Regions from separate parts of the Alistipes sp. An116 genome, predicted to be linked through region 2. Evidence: riboswitches for the same ligand, from Rfam matches in the RefSeq annotation. Region 2 holds a riboswitch; the other holds the start of a gene.
The links. Region 2 has a riboswitch for cobalamin ahead of B5E60_RS10765 (TonB-dependent receptor). Riboswitches for the same ligand answer to the same signal wherever they lie in the genome.
Positions count from the first base shown of each region.

Region 1: it holds a riboswitch for cobalamin, as region 2 does, so the genes downstream of both, nrdD (anaerobic ribonucleoside-triphosphate reductase) here and B5E60_RS10765 (TonB-dependent receptor) in region 2, are expected to answer to the same signal.

Region 1 is NZ_NFLR01000003.1:137,184-144,575, forward strand. It holds gene B5E60_RS13910 (hypothetical protein) at 1-62, opposite strand, end outside; gene B5E60_RS03020 (DUF6064 family protein) at 211-945, opposite strand; partial or broken gene B5E60_RS03025 (threonine/serine exporter family protein) at 1,114-1,593, opposite strand; gene B5E60_RS03030 (threonine/serine ThrE exporter family protein) at 1,590-2,357, opposite strand; gene nrdG (anaerobic ribonucleoside-triphosphate reductase activating protein) at 2,547-3,020, opposite strand; gene nrdD (anaerobic ribonucleoside-triphosphate reductase) at 3,004-5,118, opposite strand; cobalamin riboswitch at 5,298-5,494, opposite strand; gene B5E60_RS03045 (ArnT family glycosyltransferase) at 5,595-7,316, shown strand; gene B5E60_RS03050 (GtrA family protein) at 7,313-7,392, shown strand, end outside.
Region 2 is NZ_NFLR01000017.1:50,320-57,711, forward strand. It holds gene B5E60_RS10760 (DUF5074 domain-containing protein) at 1-1,038, opposite strand, end outside; gene B5E60_RS10765 (TonB-dependent receptor) at 1,045-3,051, opposite strand; cobalamin riboswitch at 3,091-3,288, opposite strand; partial or broken gene B5E60_RS13800 (AAA family ATPase) at 3,565-3,705, shown strand; gene B5E60_RS10775 (hypothetical protein) at 3,968-4,444, opposite strand; gene B5E60_RS10780 (tetratricopeptide repeat protein) at 4,815-7,289, shown strand; gene B5E60_RS10785 (carboxypeptidase-like regulatory domain-containing protein) at 7,290-7,392, opposite strand, start outside.

The sequences.
Region 1 (7,392 bases), on a different contig from region 2:
CGAGCCGTTGATTCATCCGGAGTCTGCTGCTTGCAGAGCGCCTCGGCCTCGATGAGATACATCTCGGCGGCACGCATGAAACACATCTGCGAAACACCCGGGAGAGCGGATTTCCGTTTTCCGGAACAGCCCGGAAGAAAAATGCCGGCCGATGGTGAATCGGCCGGCATTTTTTTGCGATTGGCATCCTCCCGCTTGAAACGGATCGGGTTATATTTCGGAGAAGAGGTTGAACTGGTGCAGCAGCGTGAAGGCGAAGAATCCGCCGATGATTGCGCAGAGAAGTCCCAGCAATCCGTTGAGGACGCGCGGGGAGGGTTTTGCGGGCCGGTTTTCGAGGCTTTGGATGTATTCGCGGAAGAAGAGATAGAGCGCCGGGACGACGCTGCAGGCCATCAGATAGTCCTCCGGGATGCCGAAGAAGTAGACCTTCGAGAGGCCGATCAGCGCCCAGTGGCAGAGGAACATGGCCAGGACGATGTTGATGCGCTCGGAGAAGGCCAGCATCACGCCGATGGTGAAGACCGCCACCGAGCAGGGCATCACCGGCGAGGTGATCTCTGGGAAGGTGCGTCCCAGGGCCAGCGAGCAGAGCGGATAGAGGAACGGCATGACGAAGAGCATCCGGGCAAAGCGGGCATGGTGGCCGGTTCGGGCCAGCGAGGCGTGTTTGACGATGAGGTCGTAGAGCCAGATGCACCCCATGATGGCCCAGAACAACGCCTGGGGACTGTGATATTGTCGCGGCTCGCAGTAGACGAGGAAATAGACCCCGGCGATCCAGAAGTTGAGCAGCGCCATGTAGAGCTTCATGGCGATCCGCACGCCGTGCGACGGACGTCGAACGAGCAGCGTCGTGAGCAGCACTCCGATGCCGGTCAGCACCAGTTGTGCGGGCCATGTCGCGGCGTTATAGGCGGCTATCGTACTCCAGAAGGTCTCCATCGGTTCGTGCTATTGCGGATTGTTTATCGGGGTTTCGGATTCGCCGGTTGTCCGGGCGTTGACGATCCCCGTTGTTTTCGCCCGCTCTTCCTCGTTGTCCGCAGGATCCTCCTGGGGTTCGGGATCGTTGCCGTTCGGCTCCGCGGCGCTCCGCCCGGCCCGGCGCCGGCGCGTGAGCGAGAAGGCCTTCCGCTTGAAGACGAAGATCGGCAGCGTGGCTCCGGCGGCCAGCAGGGCGATGACGCTCAGCGAGACCGTGGCGTTCAGAAAGAAAAGCTGCATGTATTGCATGCTCTGTCCCGGGTCGTTGAGCGACTGCAGGAACATGATCAGCGAAAAGACGGTTTTGTAGGCGTAGATGCCCGGGACCATGGGCAGCAGCGCCGGGATGTAGAGGACCGTCATCGGGCAGCGGACGCCGCGTCCGAGCCAGAGGCTTCCGAATCCGATGACCATCGCGGCACAGAGCGAGGCCGAGGCGATGTCGATATCGGCATAGTTCATCAGACAGTAGCGCAGGGCGTGGCCCACGGCGGCCAGCAGGGCAATGCGCGGGAAGGCGCGCATCGGCGGATCGGAGATGGCGCCGAATCCGATGGCGGCCACGGCTGCGAAGAGCCCGTCGAGCAGGATGTCCACGGCGATCATAGCAGGCTGTCTTTAACCATGAGGAGCGTCGCTGCCAGACCGATGGCGATGCAGATGATGAGCAACAGGGCGTTGATCAGGCGGCTGCATCCGATGAGGATGTGCCCTTCGACGATGTCGATCACGCCGTTGATCAGGGGGACGCCGGGAACGAGGAACAGCACGCTTGTGGCGAGGGCCGTTTCGGCCGTGCAGTCGAATCGCAGGGCTGACGAAGCGCAGAGCGAGGCCATGAATGCCGCGACGATGAAGATCAGGAAGTGGTTGACGCCGTGGGCCTGCATGCGCTGTTTGGCGGCATAGCCGACCAGCGTCGAGGTGAAGACGATGGCCATGGCCGTCCAGTCGCCGCCGAACAGGCGGCAGAACGAGGCGTTGGCCAGCCCCACGGTCAGCAGCACGAAGATCGGGTCGATCAACGGTTTGGCGGTCAGTTCGTCGTAGCGGCGGCGGATCTCGTCCAGTGGCAGCCGTTCGTCGAGGGCGTCCCAGCTCAGGGCGCTCAGGTCGGAGTTGCGTTCGAAGCTGATCGGCAGCGAGGGAATGCGCACCACGCGGGTGATGGCCTCGCCCGACTCGTCGTCGCGCACCGTGAGGATCGTGCTGCGTTGGAAGCTCGACAACTGGACGTCGACCCCCAACGAACGGCCGATGCGCTGTGAGTTGCGGATGGCGCGGGAGGTGTGGACTCCCGACCCGAGCAGATAGGTCGCATATTCGGCGATAAAGTCGAGGATTTCGGTCAGTTCGTGCCTGGTTTTCATGATAATCGCAAAAATAATCTTTTTCAGATAATTCTGTTCGTTTGTTGCGAAAAAAAATGCCGCCTCTTCCCGTTGGCAGGGGGAGGGCGGCGGTCGGAGCGTTCTTCGGGAGCCGGAAGGGGTCGTATGGCAGACGACACGCGGGGTTACTCATCTAATCTCGTAAGGTTTCTCCGGCTCCCGGGAACGTCAGGCGGTGTGTCGTCGGAATCGCGCGGTGATGTCGGTCATCCGTCCGCAGCGATCGACGCGGTAGAGACGCTGGTTGGTGGTGGGTGCGGTCAGCGGGCCGCGGGCCTCGATCCAGGGTCCGAGCTTCACGTAGTCGAACGCCTCGGGGATGAATCCCTCGGGCAGCTGCGGCCGCCCCGAGTACCAGCCCACGCGCAGCGCGGGCCACGTGCAGCACACCCACGCGGCCAGCCGGGCCACCTCGAGCGGTGCGGCATCGCCGCCCATGAAGCAGAGGCAGGTGACCGAGTGTCCGTAGCGGTCGAGCAGCGCCGCGAGCTCCCGCTCGTCGAGCTGTCGCCCCGCATCGCGCTGCAGGTGGGGGCTGTGGCATCCCGGGCAGCGGTTCGGGCAGCCGGTGAGGTTGACGGCCAGCGTCGTCTCGTCGGGGATCTCCGCGAAGACGATGTCGAAGTTATGATAGCGGAGCATCGGTCTGCGGTTTGTGGGCGTAGAAGCGGCGCGAGGCCTCCTGCTGGCGGGCCGCCGAGAAGTTCGAGACGCGTTTCATGTAGCCGATCACGCGCGTGAGGTAGTCCAGATCGGTCGAGTGGCACTCGGGGCACGCGTGCAGGTAGCGCTTGTCGATGTGTCCGCAGTGGTTGCAGACCGTGTTCGGGATGTTGAACGTGAAGTAGTTGCACCCCTCGCGTGCCGCCACGCGCAACAGCTGCCGGTACTGCTCCTGCGAGAGGTGGTCCTCCAGATTGAGGTGCAGGGCCGAACCGCCGGTCAGGTGGTCGATGTAGCGGTGACCGTGGAGGCGGAACTTGTCGACGATGTTCAGCGACGGATCCTCCACGACGTAGAAGTACGAGTTGTAGCAGTCGCGCGGCACGGCGTATCCGTCCTCGCGATCCCACTTGGCGTGCTTCACGCCGACGTTCTCGGCCGGGATCATCTCGCAGTTGAACATCAGCTCCTTCGTGCGGTACTTGCGGTTGCAGCGCTCGATGAGCCCCAGCACCTCCTCGACGAACGAGGCGTAGCGGTCGTTGTCCGAGATCTCCAGCCCGAGGAACTCGGCCGCCTCGACCAGTCCGTTGACGCCGACGGTCAGATACTGCCGCGAGAGGTTGATGTAGCCGGCGTCGAACAGCGGCAGCATCCCCTTTGCCTGCAGCGTCTTGAGGTTTTCGTTGTAGGCCGTCTGGACCTTGTGCACCAGGTCGACCACCTCTTCGAGGAACTTCAGGTAGTGCATGCCGTTGCGCGCGGCGTACTGGATGCAGCGGTTGAGGTTGACGGTCAGCACGCTCTTCGAGCCGGTCGAGACGCCCCCGGCGCCGAGCGTGTAGCTGAAGCCGTTGTCCTGGATTTCGTTGCGCAGGCGGCAGCACGACGAGAGCGAATCGGCGTTGTCGCTCAGGTAGGTGAAGAACGAGTGTCCCTCGGCATACATCTGCGCCGTGAAGTCGCCCCATTCGCGGTCCATCACGTCTCCCTCCTTCGAGAGCAGGGCCATCGTCTCGACCGGGAAGGTCAGCACGGCCTTCGTACGCTCGCGGTTGAACCACCGCATGAAGCGCTTCTGCAGCCACGAGAGCGACTCCCAGTGGGGTGCCGATCCGTCCGGGAAGCGGAATTCGCCGAACAGCGACTCGAAGTAGCAGCGGTCGTAGTAGGCGATGTTCCAGAAGACGGCCTGGAAGTTGCGCGCCCCGGTGGGCTGGTTGATCGAGTAGACGATCTGCTCGAAGCAGTCGGTGATGACCTTGTCCAGCGTGCGGTGCTTGCGCGAGAGGTCGACCACCTCGTCGGCCCGCGTGTAGTAGTCCTCGCCGTACTCCTGCTCGATGAAGTAGTTCATGTACATGAGGAACTCGGGGGTGGCGCAGGCCCCCGACAGCATCGACGAGACGATGAAGACCATGTTGACGAATCCGCCGCAGAACGACTTGAGGTTGGTCGGGCGCGTCGAGTTGCCGCCGATGGAGATCGTGCCGCCGAGCAGCCACGGATACATCGTGATCGAGGCGCAGTAGTTGGCCATCGACGTCTCGTCGTTCTTGTAGATGAAGTGGTTGTTCAGCAGGTGGAGGTACTTGTCGGCCAGCTCCCGGCCGTACATTTCACGGATGCGGTCGGTGAGCAGGCGGCGGTTCAGGCGGATGAAGTTCTGCTTGGGCAGCTCGCCGATCAGCGTGGCGATGTTTTTGTTCTCGACGTTGGCGTTGGCGTCGAATTTCGACCCCGTGGCGGGGTTCGAGGCGGCGCAGTAGTCGGTCAGGAAGCGGAGCTTTTCGCGCTCCTCGCGGTCTTCGGTGTGGCGCTGGCGGTAGAGCATGTAGCTCTTGGCCACGGCGAAGTAGCGCTCGGCCATCAGGGCCACCTCGACCTGGTTCTGAATCTCCTCGACGGACATACCGTCGGCGACGTGCACGCGGCTCAATACCGACGTGAGGTCGTCGTCCGTAGCATACCCGCCCACCGAGAGAAAGGCCTTGCTGACGGCCCGTTTGATCTTCTCGACGGAGAACGCCTCGCGTTTCCCGTCGCGCTTGACAATGCAGAGTTCCGAAATGCCCATACTGGTTCCGTAGTTAAAAGGTTGTGCCATCGCTTCCGGCCGACGGTCGACGCCCCGGGCACGTTGCGGACCAAACGGCCCGAAAACGATGCGCGGCAGCCGCCTTGTCGGCATCCGGAGTCGTATGTATTATATAAAGTGTAAAAAAATGTTGCGGCGTCGTCCCACGTCCCGAGGACTACGGCCTGTCCGGCAAGGCAGGTCTTCTGACTCGCTCCCGCCGCACGCCTTCCCGTTCCTGCCGGAACAGTGGCAAAGAGTGTACAGCCTTTTGCGGAGCTTACAGCTACGGGCATAGTCCCTGATTTGCACAGGAGTTCCCTTTTGATCCCGGGCCGGCAGCCGCCGGCTGGGAACCTTGCTCGGGAACAAAGATAGGAATTGTTGCGGGGTTTGCAAACGCCGGAGGCTTTTTTTAATGAACAATGTATCAACATCGACGCAATCCCGAGAAAAATTCCTACCTTTGCCGCGGTATGAAAGCATCGCTCAAAACGGGATATGCCGCGTGGGGACCCGACACGCTGGTCCTCTTCTGGCTCGGCGTCTGGTGGGTGTGCAACCTCCTGCAGGCGGGGTTCTCCCAGCTGGCCAACGACGAGGCCTACTACCACATGTTCGCCGAACACCTGGCGTGGGGCTATTTCGACCACCCGCCCATGACGGCACTGCTGGTCTGGCTGGGCGAACACCTCGCCGGTGGTGAACTGGGCGTGCGCCTCTTCTTCACGCTGCTGCAGCCGCTCTATCTTTGGGTGCTGTGGCGGCTGATCCGCCCGGCGGATGCCTCGCGCCGTGACGCCGCATTGTACTGCATGGTCGCCGCCTCGACGCTCATGCTGCAGCTCTACGGCTTTATTGCCGTGCCCGACGGTCCGCTGCTCTTCACGACGGCGCTCTTCCTCGGGGCCTTCCGCCGCTTCACCGAGGAGCGGCGCGGCGCCTGGCTGTGGCTGGGGGTGACGATGGCGCTGATGGCCTACAGCAAGTACCACGGGGCGCTGGTCGTCCTCTTCGCCCTGGCGGTGACGCCCCGCCGGCTCTTCCTCCGTCCGGGACTCTATCTGGCCGGTGCCGTGGCCCTGCTGCTGCTCGTGCCGCATCTGCTGTGGCAATATCACCACGACTGGGCTTCGTTCGCCTACCACCTCTCGGGCCGCAATGCCGTCTTCCGCGTGAGCTACGTGACGGATTTCCTCGTCAACATGCTCGTGGTCTTCAACCCCTTCTTCGTGCCGCTCTGGGTCCAGGCCTGGCGCAAGACCCGCTGTCGGACGCCCTTCGAACGTCTGCTGCGGCTGCTGCCCGTGGGTTTCATCGGCTTCTTCCTGCTCTCGTCGCTGCGCGGATACGTCCAGCCGCAGTGGGTCATCGTCTCGACGTTCGGGCTCCTGTGGCTGCTGTTCGACTATGCGCGTCGCCACCCGCGCACGCGTCGCTACGTCATGCGGGCCGGCGGCGTCACGCTGGTGCTGGTCGTCGTCGTGCGGCTGGTGATGATCTTCAACCCGACCGATCTGCGCTTCGAGGTCTTCCACAACCCCGAAAGCTACGGCGCCATTGCCCGCGAGGCGCACGGCCGTCCCGTGATCTTCTGCGACGGCTACGCCATTGCGGCCAAGTATGGCTTCTACACCGGCGGCGAGGCCTATTGTCAGCCCAATATCCGCTACCGGACCCATCAGTGGCAGTTTCGTGACGACGATACGCGCTTTGCGGGACGCGAAGTGTTGGTCGAGTGTCCACGGCAGGCCGACACGCTCCCCGGTGTGCAGACCATCCAGTTGGCCAACGGCCGCACCTTCTCGTGGTTCGTCGACCGCTCGTTCCATCCCGTGCGGCGGGTCGACATCGCTTTCAGCGGACTCCCCGAACGGGTTGCTCCGGGCGAGGTGCTCGACCTCGAACTGCGCATCATGAACCCCTATCGTTATGAGATTCGCGTCGGCGAGGGTCCGATCGGACTCCATATTCTCTGGAAGCACGGCCGCTTCCGGGTCGAGGAGTTCCCGACCGGGGCGCGCTTCACGCTCGGCGCCGGAGCGACGCTGACGCTCCCCGTGCGCTTCACGGTCCCGGAACAGTTGGCCGGCGAGCAGTTCGACGTGGGCTTCGCCCTCTGCCGGACGGGCTATACGAATTGGTTTAACGGCAAACCCGTTTCGACGCGCGTCGACGGGTTGAACAAACGACTATGATCGAACAGTTTCTGAAATTCTGTGTAGTCGGCGGCTCCGGCGTATTCGTCGATTTCGGAATCACCTACGTCTGCAA
Region 2 (7,392 bases):
GGTCGCATCGCACACGAAGATCTCCTTCGTTTCGGGGTTCACAGCCAGTCCGTAGGGCAGGGCGATCTTCTTTTCGGAGCCGTCGGTGATGAAGTTGCCCGGCAGACGCTCGTCCGCGGCGGTGTCGTATACGGCATACGAGACCTCGTTCTTTCCCGTCGTGTAGTTCCACTCGGTGCTGATCGTGTAGAGCAGGTCGTCGTCCATGCACATCTCGCTGGCCGGGATTCCCAGGTTGCCGACGACCTGCTCCGTCGCCGCATCGATCACGAAGATGTCCGATCCCGTGCCGTAGTAGTCGCCGCGCGAGCTGACGTAGATACGGCCGTAACGGTCTTTTTCCATACGGTGCAGGTTGATGGCCACGTCGATCGTATTCACGACCTCGAACGTGCCGAGGTCGACGACCGACACCCTGCGGTCGTAGTTCGGGAACCGGTAGCCGCCCGAATTGGCCACGTAGAGCCGCCCGTTCACGACGACCATCTCTTCGGGTTGGTATCCCACGACCGTCTCGCGGGTGATGCGCAGCGTCCGTGTATCGATCTCCACGACCTTGCCCGGACGGGCGTTGGGGTCGATCTGCACCGGTCCGGCATAGGAACTGACGTAGGCCCTGTCTCCGTCGAAGACGATGTAGCGGCAGTTGGGGATGTCCACACTGCCGATGTGTCGGGCCGTGTAGACGTCCATCACCTCGACCATGTTCGAGCAGTTCACCACGACGTACAGGCGGCCGTCGTGGATGGCGATGTCGTTGCCCACATCGCCCAGCTCCTTCACCACGTCGGGGTTGCGCTCCGGATAGATGTTGCGCAGATAGCCGCCCGTGCGGAAGTCGAAGTGGTCAACGGTGCACTTGTTGCTGCCCATGTTGCCCTCGTTGACGAGGAAGAATCCCTCGATGCGCTCCGGATTCGTCGGCAGCGCGACGAATTCCGCCTCGGAGCGGATCATCGGCAGCTCCTTCCGGCATCCGGCGAGCAGCAGGACGAAGAGTGCGACAGTTATAACGCGATATCGTTTCCGCAGATTCATAATGACTTAAAAGGTATATTGCACGATCAGCCTGAAGTTGATGCCCGGCATCGGGTAGCAGACCACCACTTCGTATTGCTGGTCGAACAGATTGTTCACTTCGAGCGTCGTTTTCAGGTCGCCGCCCCACAGCCGCCAGTTTTTCGCCACCGAGAGGTCGCTCGTGTACCACGGCAGCTGATAGTTGCAGGGGATATTGGCCTGCGACGAATAGCGTTCGCCCGTGTAGATAAAGCTGTAACTCGCCTCCCACGTGCGCCATGCGGCATTCAGCACCGCCGAACCGCTGTGCCACGGGATGTAGGGAATCTGCCCGCCGTAGAATTCGCTTCCTGAATCGGTAAAGTCCTGCGCTTGCTGGTAGGTGTAGTTCAGCCGGCCGACCATCGAGAGGGCGCGCCCCGCGGTCCACTCCGTCTGCACGGCAACATCGACGCCCCGGATCTCCACCTTGCCCAGATTGACCATCGTCCAGCGGAAGAAGTTCGACGTAGGCGTGGCCACGATCTTGTTCTCCACCTCGTTGTAGTAGACGTCGGCCTGCATTTCCAGCGCACGCAGCCACGTGCGGGAGAACTCCTTCCGGTAGGTGAAGCCCGCATTGTACTGGGTGGTGAATTCGGGGTCGAGGTTCGCATTGCCCACGAACGTGTAGTAAAGGTCGTTGAGCGTCGGCATACGGAATATGCGCTTATAGAAGGCGCGCAGGTTCAGGTCCGCCCCTCCGAACGGCCGCCACGAGATGAAGACCGCCGGAGTGAGTTTCCGTTTGTCGGGAGCCGTCTCGCCTCGGGTGCGGTCGCGAACCAGCGTGCCGAGCAGGCTCGCCTGCACCTCCACGCGGTCGAAGCGGAACGCCGTGGCCGCGGCCGCCAGCATCGTATGGCGGCGGGGATAGACGAAGTCGCGCAGGTCGGCGTCCAGCAGGTTGAACTGATAGTCGACCGAGAGGTTCGCCTCCCACCACGGGAAGATCGTGAAGCGGTTGGCGGCGGAGAGGTACGCCTCCTGCTGGTAGTAGCGGTTATTCGTGTACATCAGCGACTCGTCCTTGTTCGGGTCGGCCAGATAGTGCAGGTAGTCGTAAGCATACTTGGCATTGGCCATCAGGCTGTACCATGAGGTGAAATCCTTTTTGAAGGCTCCTTGCACGAAGAAATTGGTGTCCCACTGGCGGTCTTCGTGCGAAAACTTGTTGCGGACGACAGCACCGGGGTATCCGCGTTCCGAGTTGTAGAAATAGACTTTCGCCCGCCAGTAGCCGCGGTTCATCCGGCCGTAGAGACCACCCTCCGCCCGAACGGCGTTCACGTCGCCGTTGCGCCGCACGGCGGTCGTGTCGTAACCCTCCTGCATACGGTAGGTGAACCTGTAACGGCCCGACGAACGGAGGTATTCCGCACTGAGCGAGCCGTTCACCTGCCCGCCGAGTTTCTGCTCCCAGAGCAGCGCCGGATTGACGACGCCGAACGAACCGGTCTTGAACGAAGCTTTCAGACGGTGGCTTTTGCCCGCTTCGAACCGCGGCGTGCGCGATTGCAGGTAGATGGAACCCGAGGAGCCGAAGTCCTTGGCGGGCTGGAACACGGCGCTTTTCTGCCCATTGTAGAGCGTCACCGACTCCATGTTGTCGAGCGAGAAGCGCCCCAAATCGACCGTGCCGTTCTGAGCGTTGCCCAGTTCGATACCGTCGTAGAAGACCCCGACGTGGTTGGTGCCCATGCTGCGGATGTTCACCGTTTTCAAACCGCCGACGCCTCCGTAGTCCTTGATCTGGATGCCCGAGAAGTAACGCAGCGCGTCGGCTACGTTGTGCGAATTGAGCCGCTGGAGGCGTTCGCCCGAGAGCTCCTGCACGGGAATCACTTCCCTGCGGACAACATGGCCCGTCACAACGACTTCCTGTACATGTTGAAGGCTATCCAAACGCCCTTGCGCATGTGCGCCGCCCGGAATACCTCCCCCTGCAAAAATCAGGAAGGATAACAAGAATCTAAAATACCTGCCAAACATTTATATAACATATCCAACCGACCGATCCACGAGTACGGTTAAATCCATAAAACATTGGCAGGTCTTCTGACTGACTCCTCATCCGAAACCTTCCCGGTAAAAAACCAGTGGTACAGATTTTTCGGATGATTGAAGGAGCTTCACAGCAGCGGGTCTGTCCGGGATTCCCACCCGGTTCCCTTTTAATCCCATGACTCGGAAAGAGCCATATCCGGAACCAATCGGCTGCAAAGATAATATTTTTTTCAGCATTCAAAATTTCTGCAACTGCGAATTTTATGCAAGTTTCCAATTATCACAACCCGTAAATATCTGATATCTCATTTAAATACAGATATTTATCCATCGCAATCCATATCCCGTATTCAGTTTTGTAACCTTCCGCCATCATAGGCTCCGACACACGGAAGAAGCGCAATTCGCCCGGAGTGCAATTCTTCAAAAACAGGAATTAAATAGGCTCAAAAAAGCGAAATTAATTTGTCGTTACACTGTAAAAAAGAGAAACTGATTATGAAATACCGGAAGAGAATAGCGGATGAGCAGCTGAAACTGCGTTTAGAGGCATTTGGGGCAATCCAGATAAAAGGTCCTAAATGGTGCGGGAAAACAACTACTGCAGAGATGCAGGCCCGGAGTGTAATCAAGTTACAAGTTTACCGGGACAAATCTTATATGAATTGTCCCGGTTTTGTGTGGCAACAAATGGTCTTCGCAGAGATAATTTCGAATGAAACCGGCGAAAATCCACCGGCTGTCGGAAATTCGGTGTTGGCACATGGGGCACCCTGTAAAAAGCGACGACTTCGGAGGAGTTTTCAACCGATTTTCGGTGGTTGAGGATGCAAAATCTCGGTCATTCAGAACCGGGCTTAGTCCCGTTTTTTCTCGTGGAAAGTCCGGCTCAAGCGACGGTTTATTGCGGGAAACAACGTACCGGTTTGCGTCCCAGTTCCAGCCCGCAGAGGACATCGAGCGAGCTGGGACGGCCGTCCGTGCGGAGGGCGTAGACGCTCTCCTCGGCCATCGAAGCGATGATGTAGTTGCGGGTTTGCGCCGTCTGCCAACCGGTTCGGCGGGCGTTGCGGACGACAAAGATCAGGATGCGCTGCTCGACCAGCGCCTCTTCGACGACGGGCGGATAGCGGCGGTAGAGGGCGCGCCCCAGGGCCCAGATCACCGGGTGACGGGCTTGCAGCAGAAGTTCAAAAACGGATTTTTCGAGCGGCGACTGGAACCCACTGATTACAATGCGGTCGGTAGCGCAACACGCCTCGGCCCAGCGCAAGGCCTGCTCCTCGACGGCCGGTGAGACGACACGCGAGGCGAAGAAGGCGACCTTCCGGCGGTCGAGCAAGGTAGGGTTTCCGGTGTAATCGCAATCGAAAGCCATAAAAAAACGTGGGTTGCCGCATTGACTTACCTCACGCTCAGGCCTTCGCTGCCCCACATTGAAACAAGTAACACAGACAGCCCACGCGAAACGTGTATCATGCACATAACAAGCCAAAGGCTTGCGGGCACAATACATGCGTCCACGAGGCGTCCAGCTACATTTCTTTCAATGTGTCAAGTTTGCGAAGTTTGAGCGTGAAAGAAAACGTAACGAAACGTTCGTATAAAATGTCCGGCTCCGCGGATCGGCACGGAACCGTCTACAAATGTAGAAAAATATTTTGAACCGGACTCAACCCGACGCCTCAAAATCAACGGTTCTGAGAAGGAATCGTTATCTTTGTAGAACAACCCAAACGATTCCCTCCATGAAGCATCTCGTCATCCTCGGCCTCTCGTGTCTGCTTTTCACCGGAACAATCCGGGCGCAGGTGGTCCAAAAGGGCAATGTCCGCATCTACAACTCCCACAAGACGCCGTTGGCCGGCGTGCAGCTGCTGGTGGCGGGCGCCCCCGCGACGGACTCCGACGGAGAGGGCCATTTCTGTCTGGATTTCATCCACGCCCAACCGGGCACGGCGATCAGCTCCCCGTTCGTATACAAAAAGGGGTACGAGCTCGTGAACGAAGAGCTCCTCAACGGTTGGATTCTGACGGAGAAGCGCCCGATGGAGATCGTCATGGCCCCCGAGGGAACCATCGAGGAGCAGAAAAACCGCTACTACGCCATTGCCGTCGAGCATTTCACCAGGCTCCGCAACCAGACCATCGACAGCATCAACCGGCTCTATACCCACCGGGAGATGAGCCAGGAGGAACGGGCGCAACGGTTGCGAAAACTGGCCGAGGAGAACCGGGCCTATCTGAAAACGCTGGATGAATATGCCGGAAAGTTTGCCCGCATCAATCCCGACGACATCGACGAGATGGAGAGGCAGGTGCTGGAACTGGTCGACAGCGGCCGTCTGGATGAGGCCATCGAACTGTACCGCAACTCCGGACTGATTGAACAGGCCGGCCAAAAACTACAGCAGCGCGCCGAGGCCGACGAGGACATAACGGCTCTCGTCGAACGGATGTACCGCTACGCCGATCTGTGCACCCTGACCGGCGGAGCGGAGAATGAACGGAAATCGTACGACGTCTACCAATGGATCGCCCGAATCCTGCCCGACCGATTCCCCTATGTGCTGAACTACACCCTGCGCAAGATCAACCGTTTCGAGGAGGATCTGGACGAGTGGATCGACCGCTGTCAGCAGCTGGCATACGACGAGAAGTCGCTGCTGCTGGTTCTCTCCCTCCGGATGACGGTGACGCGCAACCTCCGGCACGACTACACCCAGGCGCTGGAGTACGGCATTCAGGCGCTGCAGATCCTGCAGCAGGCCCACCGTGCGATGCCGTCGGGCGATTATCTGGCCATCGACCACCTGACCTCGTTCAATCTGGCGCAAACATACGAGGCCATGCACCAGTGGGACGATGCCGAGGAGATCTATCTGGATGAGATCCGCGAGCTGCAGGATGAGATTGCGCAATCCGACAATCCGGTCTTCGTCCGAGTTCAGAAAGGCGCGCTGGTCAACACCTACACGGCCCTGATGGATCTGTATGCGGACAGGGAGGAGGTCCAAAAGGCGGAACAGATCTTTGCGGAGGTTCGGGACTTTATCGCGCAACACATGCCGGATGACGAGCAGACGGCGCTGGCGTTGAATCAGGAGCATCTGGACATGATGCTGAAGCTGGCCATGAAGGCCGGAGACCAGCAAAAGGCCTATGCCGTCGCCAAGCAGGCGTGGGTGAATGCGGAGGAGAGGTTCCGGAAAAATCCCCACGCCACGGCTGCCGAATATCTGGGGCGGTACAAGATCTATCTCACCCTGTGCATCACGGCCGACAACGACGCCTTCCTGGAAGAGGCGGCCCGTTTCCGGGATCGAATCGAGCAGGAGTTTGCCGGGTTGTCGACCGAACCGCGAATCCAGGCGCTGGTCGATCTGGAGACCATCTACGCCACCTTCTACGCGCAGAAAGGGAATCTCGCCGAGGCCCGGCCGCACATCCTGAAGGCCAACGATTATGCCGAAGAGCTGAATCGGATCAACGCCTCGGGGAATGCCGAGACCATTCTTCTGGTGCGTGCCAAATACATCGACGATCTGCTGACGTTGTCCAAAACGCAGGAGGCGGCCCAGGCCGCACTCGATCTGGAAACGCTCTATGCCATGCAGGCGCTCTGGGGGTACGAATCGCTGGCCGTAGAGAACAGCATCGGCACCGCGCTGATCACCGGCGGCCTCTACGATCTGGGGTTGAAATATCTGGAGCACGTGAAGGAGGCCCGCGAGGCCGAGCTGAAACGGTACCCCGACAACTCGGAACTGAAATCCAGCCTGAGCACGACCTACAACAACCTCGCTTTGGGATACGGCAAGCTGAAAAAATATCCGCAGGCCCTCCGCGAACAGAAGAAGGCCTACGAACTGATGAAGGCGCTCTACCCGCTCAACAAGGTGTCCATGGGCACCAACTACATGCTCATGACCCTGAATACCAGCATCTGCTACTACCGGACCGGCGACAACGAGCAGGCGCTCGGATATGCCACGGAGGCGCTGGTCGTCGCCGAGGAAATGAAGCGCCTCACCCCCCTCTTCGCCACCTATCCCATCCTGATCAAACTGGCCAAGGGAGAGCTGCTGAACAAGCTCTCGCTGCCGGGAGGCCGGGAGATGCAGGCCGAGGGGCTGAATTACCGGCCGGGGAGCCTGCCCAACGACACGCTCCTGCGGTTCAGCATCGAGGAGTACCACCGGAACGGCTATTACAACCAATAATCAGCGGCGGTGCAAAATAATCTTCCAGGGGACCTTGTCGGATACGGGGCCGGTAAAGTCCCATAACTCGTACCCCTCCTTGAAGGCCTGTACGCGTTGCTGG